One region of the Streptomyces sp. NBC_01508 genome, then DNA from elsewhere that is predicted to be linked to it. Evidence: riboswitches for the same ligand, from Rfam matches in the RefSeq annotation. Region 1 holds a riboswitch; each other region holds the start of a gene.
What was found. A riboswitch is a leader RNA that binds a small molecule or an ion and turns the genes downstream of it on or off. The one in region 1 is predicted to bind cyclic di-AMP.

Region 1 (3,266 bases):
CGCCCCGCAGCACCGCCGGATCCAGACCGGACGCGGCGAGGAAGTCACGGCTCCGGTCGAGCGCGTCCTTCACCTGCGCCTCGCTCATCCACCCCGTCGCCCTGGCGGCGGGCAGCGTGATCCCGGCCGTCCCGCTGTCCCAGCGCGCCGCGGGCGACCCCCTGAACGGTTCGTCGAGCGTGGGCAGCCCGGCCGGTTCCATGGGCGGTGCCTGGTCCGGGCGCTCCGACTCCGCGGCGAGCGGCCCTCCGGCCCCGCCGTCATCGCCGAACCACCCGGTGACCCGCCCCGGATCCAGCGCCACGGCCAGCAGCGCGACCGAGGCCAGCAGCCCGACGACGTACCAGCCCTTCAGCCGCCTCGGCCGCCGGGCCGGCCGGTGCGTGCGCCACCCCTCCGGGGGCGCGGGCTCCTCCCGCAGCCGCCGTGTCACCATCCGGGCCCGTGCCGAGGGCTCCTTGGGCGCGTCGGGCACGCCGTCCGCCGACTCCCGCAGGAATCGCTCCCACTCCTCGTCGGACGTGGACGAACCGCCCTGATCCCCACCCGCGTTCATGCCGGACTCCTTCTGTCACCACCACGGTGTCGGTACCACCGCGACGGCCCCTCCCCAGGGACATCTGTCGCATGATCGCATAGGGGGTCGAAGGGAGCCCCGAGGAGCAGCCGGCCCGGAAACAGGGGCCAACGGGCTCAGGCCGGGCGCACGCTGCCGTAGATCGGCATGTAGTAGATCGACTCCTCACGGACGTTCGCGCCCGGCTTCGGCGCGTGGATCATCTTGCCGTCGCCCTGGTAGATGCCGACATGGCTGATGTCGTCGTAGAAGAACACCAGGTCGCCGGGGAGCAGATCCGCCGTGGCGACGCGCTTGCCGACCTTGACCTGGTCCCAGGTCGTACGCGGCAGCTGGACACCCGCCTCCTTCCAGGCGGCGGCCGTCAGCCCCGAGCAGTCGTACGAACTGGGGCCGGTGGCGCCCCACACGTACGGCTTGCCGATCTGCGCGCGGGCGAACGCGAGCACTTTCTCGGCCTTGGCCGCGTACGTACCGTCCGTGTCCCCCGTGCCCGTGCCCGTGTCGGTGCCGCCGCCGGCGGCGGGCGGCTGTTCCTCCTGCCGCGCCTCCTCCTGGCGCTTGCGCTCCGCCGCCTCCTCCTTGGCCTTCGCCTCGGCCTTGCGGCGCGCCTCCTGCTCCTTCTTGCGCTCCAGCTCGGCGAGGACCGCCTTCTCCTCGGCCGTCAGCTCCGACAGCAGCGACCGCGCCGCCGCGAGCTTGTTCTGGACCCTCTGCTTGCCGACCTTGAGCGACGCCTGCGACTCAGTCAGCGTCTCCAGGCTCTTGGTCGCCTTGGCGCGCTGCTTGGCCGCGGACCGCTGCTCCTTCTGGAAGTCCTCGACGGCCCCCTGCTGGCGGTCCGTCAGCCGGTCCATCAGCTGGGTCTGCTCGAAGTACGACTGAGGGCTGTCGGCGAACATCAGGGCGGCCGTGGGACCGACCGCGCCCGCGCGGTACTGCGCCGCCGCATACGTACCGAGGGCGCGCCGCGCCCCGTTCACCTTGTCGGCGCTCTTGGCGACGTCGTCCAGCACTCGCTCGACCGACTTGCGCTGCGTGTCGGTCGCTTCCTTCGCCTTGTTGTACTGCTGCGTCGCCGTCCCGGCCTGCCGGTACAGGTCGTCGACCTTCTTCTGCACCTCTTCCACCGAGGGCTTCGGCTCGGCCGGCGCGGCGGTGGCGCTCTGCGTCGACAGCAGCGTGACCGAGGCGAGCGCGGCCGTCGTGAAGCCGACGGCCGGTGTGTTCCCGCGCAGTGCGGTGCGCGTGCGCGATTTGCGATGCGACGCCAAGGTCGACATCTCCTTCCGTGGACCGCCTACCGGGTTAGCTGTCGGGTTCGGGCGGAACGGAAGGCTGCCCTACGGGCCGGGAATTACGGCCCGATTCACCCCGGTCGAACATGGTGGGTCCCCGGTTCCGGGCTGCTGTGCGCAGGCCCGGATTCGGCGCAGGCCGCCCGCTCGGCGCTGATCGCCGACGGAGTACGGACCGCCTCGGCGAGCACGCTAGCCAACCTGTGGTGCCGCTGTGAAGGTCGATGGCCGATATGCCCGATACATTTTCGTGACCTTTCGCGTAAACGTTCCTGGGCGGCCCCGCGAGGCCATGTGGCGGCGGGCTGTCAGTGCGGCACCCTAGACTCGGGAAGCGATGAGCAGCCTCTTTGACGACAGCTTCCTGGCGGACCTCCAGCCCTCGGCCGATGAGCCTCCGCCGCCGCCCGAGGACACCGCGCCGGAGCAGGTGCCCGACGATCTCTTCGGAGGGAAGTTCGACGTGCCCCCGCCCAGGGATCCGTACCACCGCGACGGCGCCCCGCGCACCGTCGTGGACCCGGCGGCGCTGCTCGAAGGGCTGAACGACGAGCAGCGCGCCGCCGTCGTGCACACCGGATCGCCGCTGCTCATCGTGGCCGGAGCGGGCTCGGGCAAGACCCGGGTGCTGACCCACCGGATCGCGTATCTGCTGGGCACCCGCAGTGTGCATCCGGGCGAAATACTGGCGATCACGTTCACCAACAAGGCCGCGGGCGAGATGAAGGAGCGCGTCGAGCAGCTCGTCGGACCGCGCGCCAACGCCATGTGGGTGATGACGTTCCACAGCGCCTGCGTGCGGATCCTGCGCCGCGAGTCGAAGCGGCTCGGCTTCACGTCGTCGTTCTCGATCTACGACGCGGCCGACTCCAAGCGCCTCATGGCCCTGGTCTGCCGCGATCTGGACCTGGACCCCAAGCGCCACCCCCCGAAGGCGTTCAGCGCCAAGATCTCGAATCTGAAGAACGAGCTGATCGACGAGGAGACGTTCGCCGGTCAGGCCACGGACCCCTTCGAGAAGACGCTGGCCGAGGCGTATCGGATGTATCAGGCGCGGCTGCGCGAGGCCAACGCCCTGGACTTCGACGACATCATCATGACGACGGTCCATCTGCTCCAGGCGTTCGGGGACGTCGCCGAGCACTACCGCCGCCGGTTCCGCCACGTCCTGGTGGACGAGTACCAGGACACCAACCACGCGCAGTACACCCTGGTGCGCGAGCTGGTCGGCCCCTCGGGCGAGGGACACGACCCGGCCGAGCTGTGCGTCGTCGGTGACGCCGACCAGTCCATCTACGCGTTCCGGGGCGCCACGATCCGCAACATCCTTCAGTTCGAGGAGGACTATCCGGACGCCAAGACGATCCTGCTGGAGCAGAACTACCGCTCCA
Region 2 (3,266 bases), 4.4 Mb from region 1:
TACATCCTGTACATTTTGTACCGACGGACGAGAGCCCGTCCGGCACCCGAGGAGAGGCACGCCATGAACCGTCCTTCCGCGCGCCCGCGCCGCCCGCCCACGCACGTCCTGCCGGAGTTCACCGAGCGGACCACCACCGGGACCCGGTCCCTCGACCCGTACTCCAAGCTCTTCGAAGGACGGATCATCTTCCTCGGCACCGCCCTGGACGACACCTCGGCGAACGACGTGATCGCCCAGCTGCTCCATCTCGAATACGCGGCGCCCGACCAGGACATCGCCCTCTACATCAACTCCCCCGGCGGCTCCCTCAGCGCCATGTCCGCCGTGTACGACACGATGCGGGTCATCGGCTGCGACGTGGCGACCACCTGCCTGGGTCAGGCGGTGTCGACCGCCGCCGTCCTGCTGGCCGCCGGGGCGCCCGGCAAGCGGATGGCACTCCCAGGGGCACGCGTCGTCCTCCAGCAGCCGGGGATCGAGGAGCCCGTACGCGGCCAGCCGTCCGATCTCGCCATCCAGGCCGAGGAGTTGCTGCGGTCGCGGGCCCTGATGGCGCGGACACTGGTGCGGCACACCGGACAGAGCGCCGAGCGGATCGACACCGACATCGACCGGGACACGATCTTCGACGCGACGGCCGCCAAGGAGTACGGCCTGGTGGACCAGGTCACACAGGACCGCCGGGCGTCCCTCGGCTTCAACGACCCCCGGTGAAGCGCCGATGCTGCCACCGGAGCTGCCGCCGCTGCCCGCGCTGACCCGCGCCGAGGGCGACTTCGTGGACTGCTATCTCCAGGTCGTCGACCTGGTGGGCCGGATCAACCCGGCGCGCGCCGACGACACGTACGGCGCGCTGCGCGCCGCACAGGCCCTGGTGGCCAGGGCGGCCGAACTTCGCGACGCGCTCGCGCTGATGCACGCCAGAGGCGAGACCGAGCTGCACACACCGACCCTGGACCGCACCCTGCGGGTGCTGGACGGGGAGCGCAGGGCCGGGCGGGTCACCATGCCGCCCGGACCCGCGACTTGATGCGGACCCGGCTCGCCAACCCCGGCCCTCGGACCCGACCCATGAACCCGGCGCGCGGACCCGGCGCGCGGACCCGGCGCGCGACGAACCGGCGGCCGGCCGTCCCGTACGGACGCGTCCGTACGGGATTTGCCCGCTCGTTCGGCGTATCGACGCGCCCGCCGCGACCGGGGCGGCGACTTGCGACGGACGATCGGCCGTCCGGCCGTAACGCTTCGCTACGTCGCAGGTACAGCGCGTGAGCGATCATATGAGCCGTTCGCCGAATCGGCCTTACCAACCCAAATGGGCCATAAGTGACGAGAGTCACATCTAGCCGTTTCGGCTCGGAATTGCGCTGAGGCCGCGTCAAGATCCGTGTGACGACAAGCCCCCGCCACCTCGGCGGGGCGGTCCGGGTGGACGCCGAGTCCTGCCGCCGCTCCGGATGCCTGGTCGACACGAGTGGATCGGCAGGAGTGGAGGACCCGAGCAGTTCGGGGCGGCCCGACCATGGACCGCTCCTCGGGGTGAAGCCGCACACGCGGCCGGGCATCTTCGCCAGCCCGAACCCGACAGGTCATCCTTCACAGGCGGCTGACGAAGGGTGTCGCATGTTCGCGCTGACGCATGTCCCGTCGCTGTTCTCCCGGGCCGGTACCGCATCGGTCCTCCTCGCCGCCGTCGGCGGCACGATGCTGGCGCCCGGCGCCGTGTCGGAGGCCCACGCCGCACCGGCCGCCTCCAAAGCCCTCAATGTGGCCGCTTCCAAGAAGGGCGCGCCCTACAGGTACGGGGCGACAGGTCCGCACCGGTTCGACTGCTCGGGGCTGACGCTGTTCTCCTACAAGAAGGCCGGCAAGTCCCTGCCGCGCACGGCGCAGCAGCAGTACAACAAGTCGCGCCACATCTCGGCCTCCAGCCGCAAACAGGGCGACCTGGTCTTCTTCCACTCCGGAAACAGCGTCTACCACGTCGGCATCTACGCCGGCGGCGGCAAGATCTGGCATTCGCCGAAGACGGGTCAGGTGGTACGGCTCCAGCGCATCTGGTCCAAGAGCGTCTGGTACGGCCGGGTCCGCTGAGGCCCGGCGGGTGGCGGGCAGCGGGTGGCGGGCCGGGCGCGGCCCGGCGGGTCAGCCCTGGGGCCGCGGCGTCCAGGGCAGGGTGATCCACACCGTCTTGCCGCCGTCCTCGGTGGGTGTGACGGTCAGTCGGCCGCCGTACTCGGCGGTCAGCGAGCGGATGATGACCATGCCGCGGCCGTTGTCCTGCTGGACCGCGGCCGGGAGCCGCTTCGGCCACCGCGGGTGGCTGTCGGTGACTCCGACACGTAGCTGTTCGTCGCGCTCCAGGGTGACGTCGACCGTGAAGGTCGGCGATCTGCCGAAGGTGTGCTGCACGGCGTTGGTCGCGAGCTCCGAGATGATCAGGCGAACCGTTTCGGCGGTGTCGGCGTCGCCCGGCAGGCCCCATTCGGCGAGGACACGCGCGACGTATCTGCGCGCCTCCGGTACCGAGGCCGGATCGCTCGGCAGGGTGACGGATGCTTCTTGACGGTCTGCCATGACGACGCTGTCCCTTTCCCACCGGGACGCAGACCGACCTACGGCAGATGCCCGCGAGTACGTCCCCGGATTGCGCTTCGCGCCACACTGCCATCAACAGCGCCCGGCGCACGGGCGATCCGCAGGGATATGGCCCCGTCTGTCGCTCTAAGCGGTGAACCCTGCTACGCGAGACCGTATTTGAGGGGACTCAAGTTTCCCGTCCCGGCGACCGAGAGGGGACGCGGGGGGCCTACGTATGTGCTCAGCCAACCGGCGCCGCGGCCCCGGCGGGCGCGGTCGCGACGATCGTCGCCAGCGCCGTCCCGACCTGCCGGTCCGTCAGGTCGGCGCGGGCCGTAAGCCTGATCCGGGAGATCCCGTCCGGCACCGACGGCGGCCGGAAACAGCCCACCACCAGCCCCGCCGCCCGGCAGTCGGCGGCCCAGCGCACGGCCGCGTCCGGAGACGGCGCCCGGACGGAGACGACGGCCGCGTCCGGGCGTACGGCGGTGAGCCCCGCCCCGGTCAGCCCCCGGTGCAGCGCGTGCGCCACCGCCCGCGCCCGGACGGCCAGCGACGGGTCCGCGCGCAGCAGCCGCAGGCTCGCGAGCGCGGCGCCGACGGCGGCCGGCGCGAGGCCGGTGTCGAAGATGAACGACCGTGCGGTGTTGACGAGTTGGTCGATGACCCGGGCCGGGCCGAGG
Region 3 (3,266 bases), 1.4 Mb from region 1:
ACGCCGCCGCCGTACATCGACTACGGCGGCTACAACCCGTACCGGAACTGAGTCCTGCTCCGGTACGGGTTCATCCTGCTTCGGTCCTGCTTCAGTCCTGCTTCGATCAGGGCGTGAGGCCCTTGCCCCGCAGCCAGCTCATCGGGTCGATCCCGCTGCCGCCCGCGGTGTGCACCTCAAGGTGCAGATGCGCGCCGGTGACGTTGCCGGTGGCTCCCACGCGTCCGATCGTCTCGCCGGTGGTGACCTTCTGGCCGACGCCGACGGTCATCGAGGACAGGTGGGCGTACCAGATCTCCGTACCGTCCTGAAGCTCCAGCACGATGCGGTAGCCGTACGACCCCGACCAGCCGGCCGACTTGACGGTCCCGCTGTGCACGGCCTTGGTCGGCGTGCCCGTGGGGGCGGCGAAGTCCAGGCCGGTGTGCTGCCCGGAGGACCACATGGAGCCGGCCTGGCCGTAGGTGGAGGTGAGCGTGTACGAGGAGGTGGGGAGCGAGAAACTGGCGGCCAGCTTTTCGAGGCGCTCCTTCTCGGCCTTGCGCTCCGCCGCTTCCTTGGCCTTGCGCTTCGCCTCGGCGGCCTTCTCCTCCGCGTCGGTCTGCTGCTTCTTGGCCTCGGCCGCGGCCTTCTCGGCGGCGGCCGTCTCGGCGCTCGCCTTCTGGGCGGCGTCGGCCTCGGCCTGCTGCTGCTCCGCCTGCTGGAGGATGCGGGCGCGCAGCGCCTCGCCGGAGTCGGTGGTGCCCTGCTGGGCGTCCGCGGCGGTGAGGCCCGCGGTGGTGAGCGGCGCGGGCGTCTCGTCGCTCTTCTTGTCGCCGTCGGACATGAAAGACCCGACGCCGGGAAGGGACTTGGCGTCGGGGAAACTGTCCGAGATCGCGTCGGGAAGTGATATCGAGACCGCGGGCTTGTCCTGCGCGGAGGCGATGCCTCCCGCGCCAACCGCGGCGATGACTCCCACTCCGAGGACCGTGGAGCTGCGGGCGAGAGCGTTGCGCTGTTTGGCGACACGGTGCTTGCCGCGTACGGGACGGATGGACTCCGCAGTGGGATTCCACTCCTCCCAGTCCCTGTTCGCCTCGCCGTCGGCGAGATCTGTGCCGGTGAACCGGCTGCCGGGGCCGAAATGGGCCGGGGCTGAGGCTTCGGGGGCAGGCCTGTTGGACGCCACTGGGGCGCTCTCCTTTCCTTCCTTCTCGCCTACCGGGTTAGCTGACGGGTTCGGAGCAGGAAGGTCTCCTACGAGCGTTCTTGACCACACGAGGCAGCAAGAGGCGCCCGATTCACCCCAATTGGTGGTTCCCCGGTTTCCTTGCGGAATTCGGCGCGTGCGCACGGTGCCGTCTCTTTCGACGGCTGGGACAACCGCGCTGCGTTATCGAACGTTAATAGACGACGGGGGCTTATTCCAAGCTGTTCCGGGTGATCGTTAGCGACAGCGGCCCGGACCAACCGGGACACAAGCAGGCGGAATCGGGCGAGTTGATCGCCCCTCGGAGGGTGTGCGATCACACACTCGAACTGACGGTGCGTCAAGTGTTATGCGGAGTGGTGTGCCCCAACTACGCAGCGTGGTAGGCGAGATGACACCACGACGGACGGGCGGTGGGACGGGACAACGGAACGGGACGGCAGTTGGACGCGTATCACGACAGGGCGGGACGGCGTCACGGCACGACGGGCATCGTCCGGCGCCGATCCGGCTGCCCCTCGGTGGGCCGTATGACGGCCAGCAGCGCCATGTCGTCCGTACTGCCGCCGCCGGTGTGCAGCCGTACGTCCCCGACGATCGCCTCCAGCATTTCGTCCGGGCCGGGGAAGATCCGGCCCGCCAGCCGTTCGCGCGGGTCGTAGAAGACGCCCTTCGTGTCGCGCGCCTCGGTGAGCCCGTCCGTGTAGAGCAGCAGCGTCGCCCCGGACCGGTAGGGAACCTCGTCCGCGCGGTCCGGCCACGCCCCCAGCTCGCCCATCCCGAGCGGCAGCGCCGGGTCGGCGGGCACCACGACCGTCAGCCCGCCGTCCGGGCCGAGCAGCAGCGGCTCCGGGTGCCCGCGGTTGACCACACGCACCATGCCTTCGGTATGCGGGATCTCCGCCAGTACGGCGGTGGTGAAGCCCTCGAACAGGTCGATGCCGGTACGCCGCGTGCCCTCACGCGCCAGCGCCCGCTCCAGCCGCTGCGCGACCCCTTCGAGCGAACTCTCCTGCTCGGCGGCCTCCCGGAAGGCACCGATGATGACGGCCACGGTCTCGACGGCGCCCATGCCCTTGCCGCGTACGTCGCCGACCACCAGCCGTACCCCGTACGCCGTGTCCTGGACGGCGAACAGGTCACCGCCGATGAACGCGCCCTCCTCCGCCGCCTCGTAGCGCGCGGCGACGTGCAGCCCGCCGATCCGGGCATCGGGCGTGGGCAGCACGGCGCGCTGGGCCGCCTCGGCGATGACCCGCGCCGACGCGAGCCGCTCACCGCTGCGGCGCACGACACCGTTGATGGCCAGCGCGAGGACGGAGACGGTGAAGACGGTCAGCCCGTCGCTGAGCGTTTCGATCTGGGCCGCCCCGTTGTACAGGTGCAGCCCGACGGCGGCGCTGGTCGCCAGGGCACCGATGACGAAGGTGCGCGCGAAGGAGAAGAACGGGGCGGCGACCAGGGGAGCGGCCGAGAAGAGCGGGGCGGAGGTGAAGGCCGTCGGGGTCGCCTCGTCCAGGATGACCGCCACCACGATGACCAGGCCGGGCAGGATCTCCAGGAACGGATGCGGCGCGCGGGCGGCGTGCCGGGCGCGCCGGCGCCTGGCCGTCCTCCGGCCACCGGAACCGAAGCCGGGGAAATGCTTGCCCGTGGCACGCCAGCCGTTCCACGTGGGGTCGTCCGGGGGAGTGTCGGCCTCGCGGAAGCCGGCGTCGGCCCGCCGGAAGGCGCGCCCGAACCCGCGCCCGAACCGGCGTTCGATCCTCTGCCCGATCCCCCGCCGGACGCCGTGACCGAGGCTGCGGAGCCCGGTGGGCCGACCGGGACGGCGGACAGCTCCCCGGTCGGGACGCTCGTCGCGCCCGCCGTCGCCGGTCCCGCCGTTGCCCGCCGTCCCGTCGTCCCCGCTGTCTCTCAGGTGCCCCACCGGTGGCCTCCTGCCCGGTCCGTCGACGGCTGCGGACGGTACCGCGCCCTTCCCAGGCTGGCCCCTTCCGCGCCGTGCGGCGACCCGCCGTCGACCGAGTGGGCTACCGCTGGGCCGGTGCGGCGACCGGGGCGGCATGGACAC

Region 2: linked by a shared signal. The riboswitch ahead of OG700_RS34640 (C40 family peptidase) and the one ahead of OG700_RS14200 (NlpC/P60 family protein) in region 1 are both predicted to bind cyclic di-AMP.
Region 3: linked by a shared signal. The riboswitch ahead of OG700_RS21130 (M23 family metallopeptidase) and the one ahead of OG700_RS14200 (NlpC/P60 family protein) in region 1 are both predicted to bind cyclic di-AMP.

What each region holds. Positions count from the first base shown of each region.
Region 1 is NZ_CP109419.1:3,120,404-3,123,669, reverse strand. It holds gene OG700_RS14205 (hypothetical protein) at 1-556, opposite strand, end outside; gene OG700_RS14200 (NlpC/P60 family protein) at 694-1,860, opposite strand; cyclic di-AMP (ydaO/yuaA leader) riboswitch at 1,859-2,020, opposite strand; gene OG700_RS14195 (ATP-dependent DNA helicase) at 2,213-3,266, shown strand, end outside.
Region 2 is NZ_CP109419.1:7,493,555-7,496,820, reverse strand. It holds gene OG700_RS34650 (ATP-dependent Clp protease proteolytic subunit) at 64-717, shown strand; gene OG700_RS34645 (hypothetical protein) at 725-1,033, shown strand; cyclic di-AMP (ydaO/yuaA leader) riboswitch at 1,452-1,623, shown strand; gene OG700_RS34640 (C40 family peptidase) at 1,627-2,097, shown strand; gene OG700_RS34635 (ATP-binding protein) at 2,149-2,580, opposite strand; gene OG700_RS34630 (8-amino-7-oxononanoate synthase) at 2,825-3,266, opposite strand, start outside.
Region 3 is NZ_CP109419.1:4,551,917-4,555,182, reverse strand. It holds gene OG700_RS21135 (PrsW family intramembrane metalloprotease) at 1-51, shown strand, start outside; gene OG700_RS21130 (M23 family metallopeptidase) at 107-1,171, opposite strand; cyclic di-AMP (ydaO/yuaA leader) riboswitch at 1,183-1,337, opposite strand; gene OG700_RS21125 (PP2C family protein-serine/threonine phosphatase) at 1,668-2,753, opposite strand.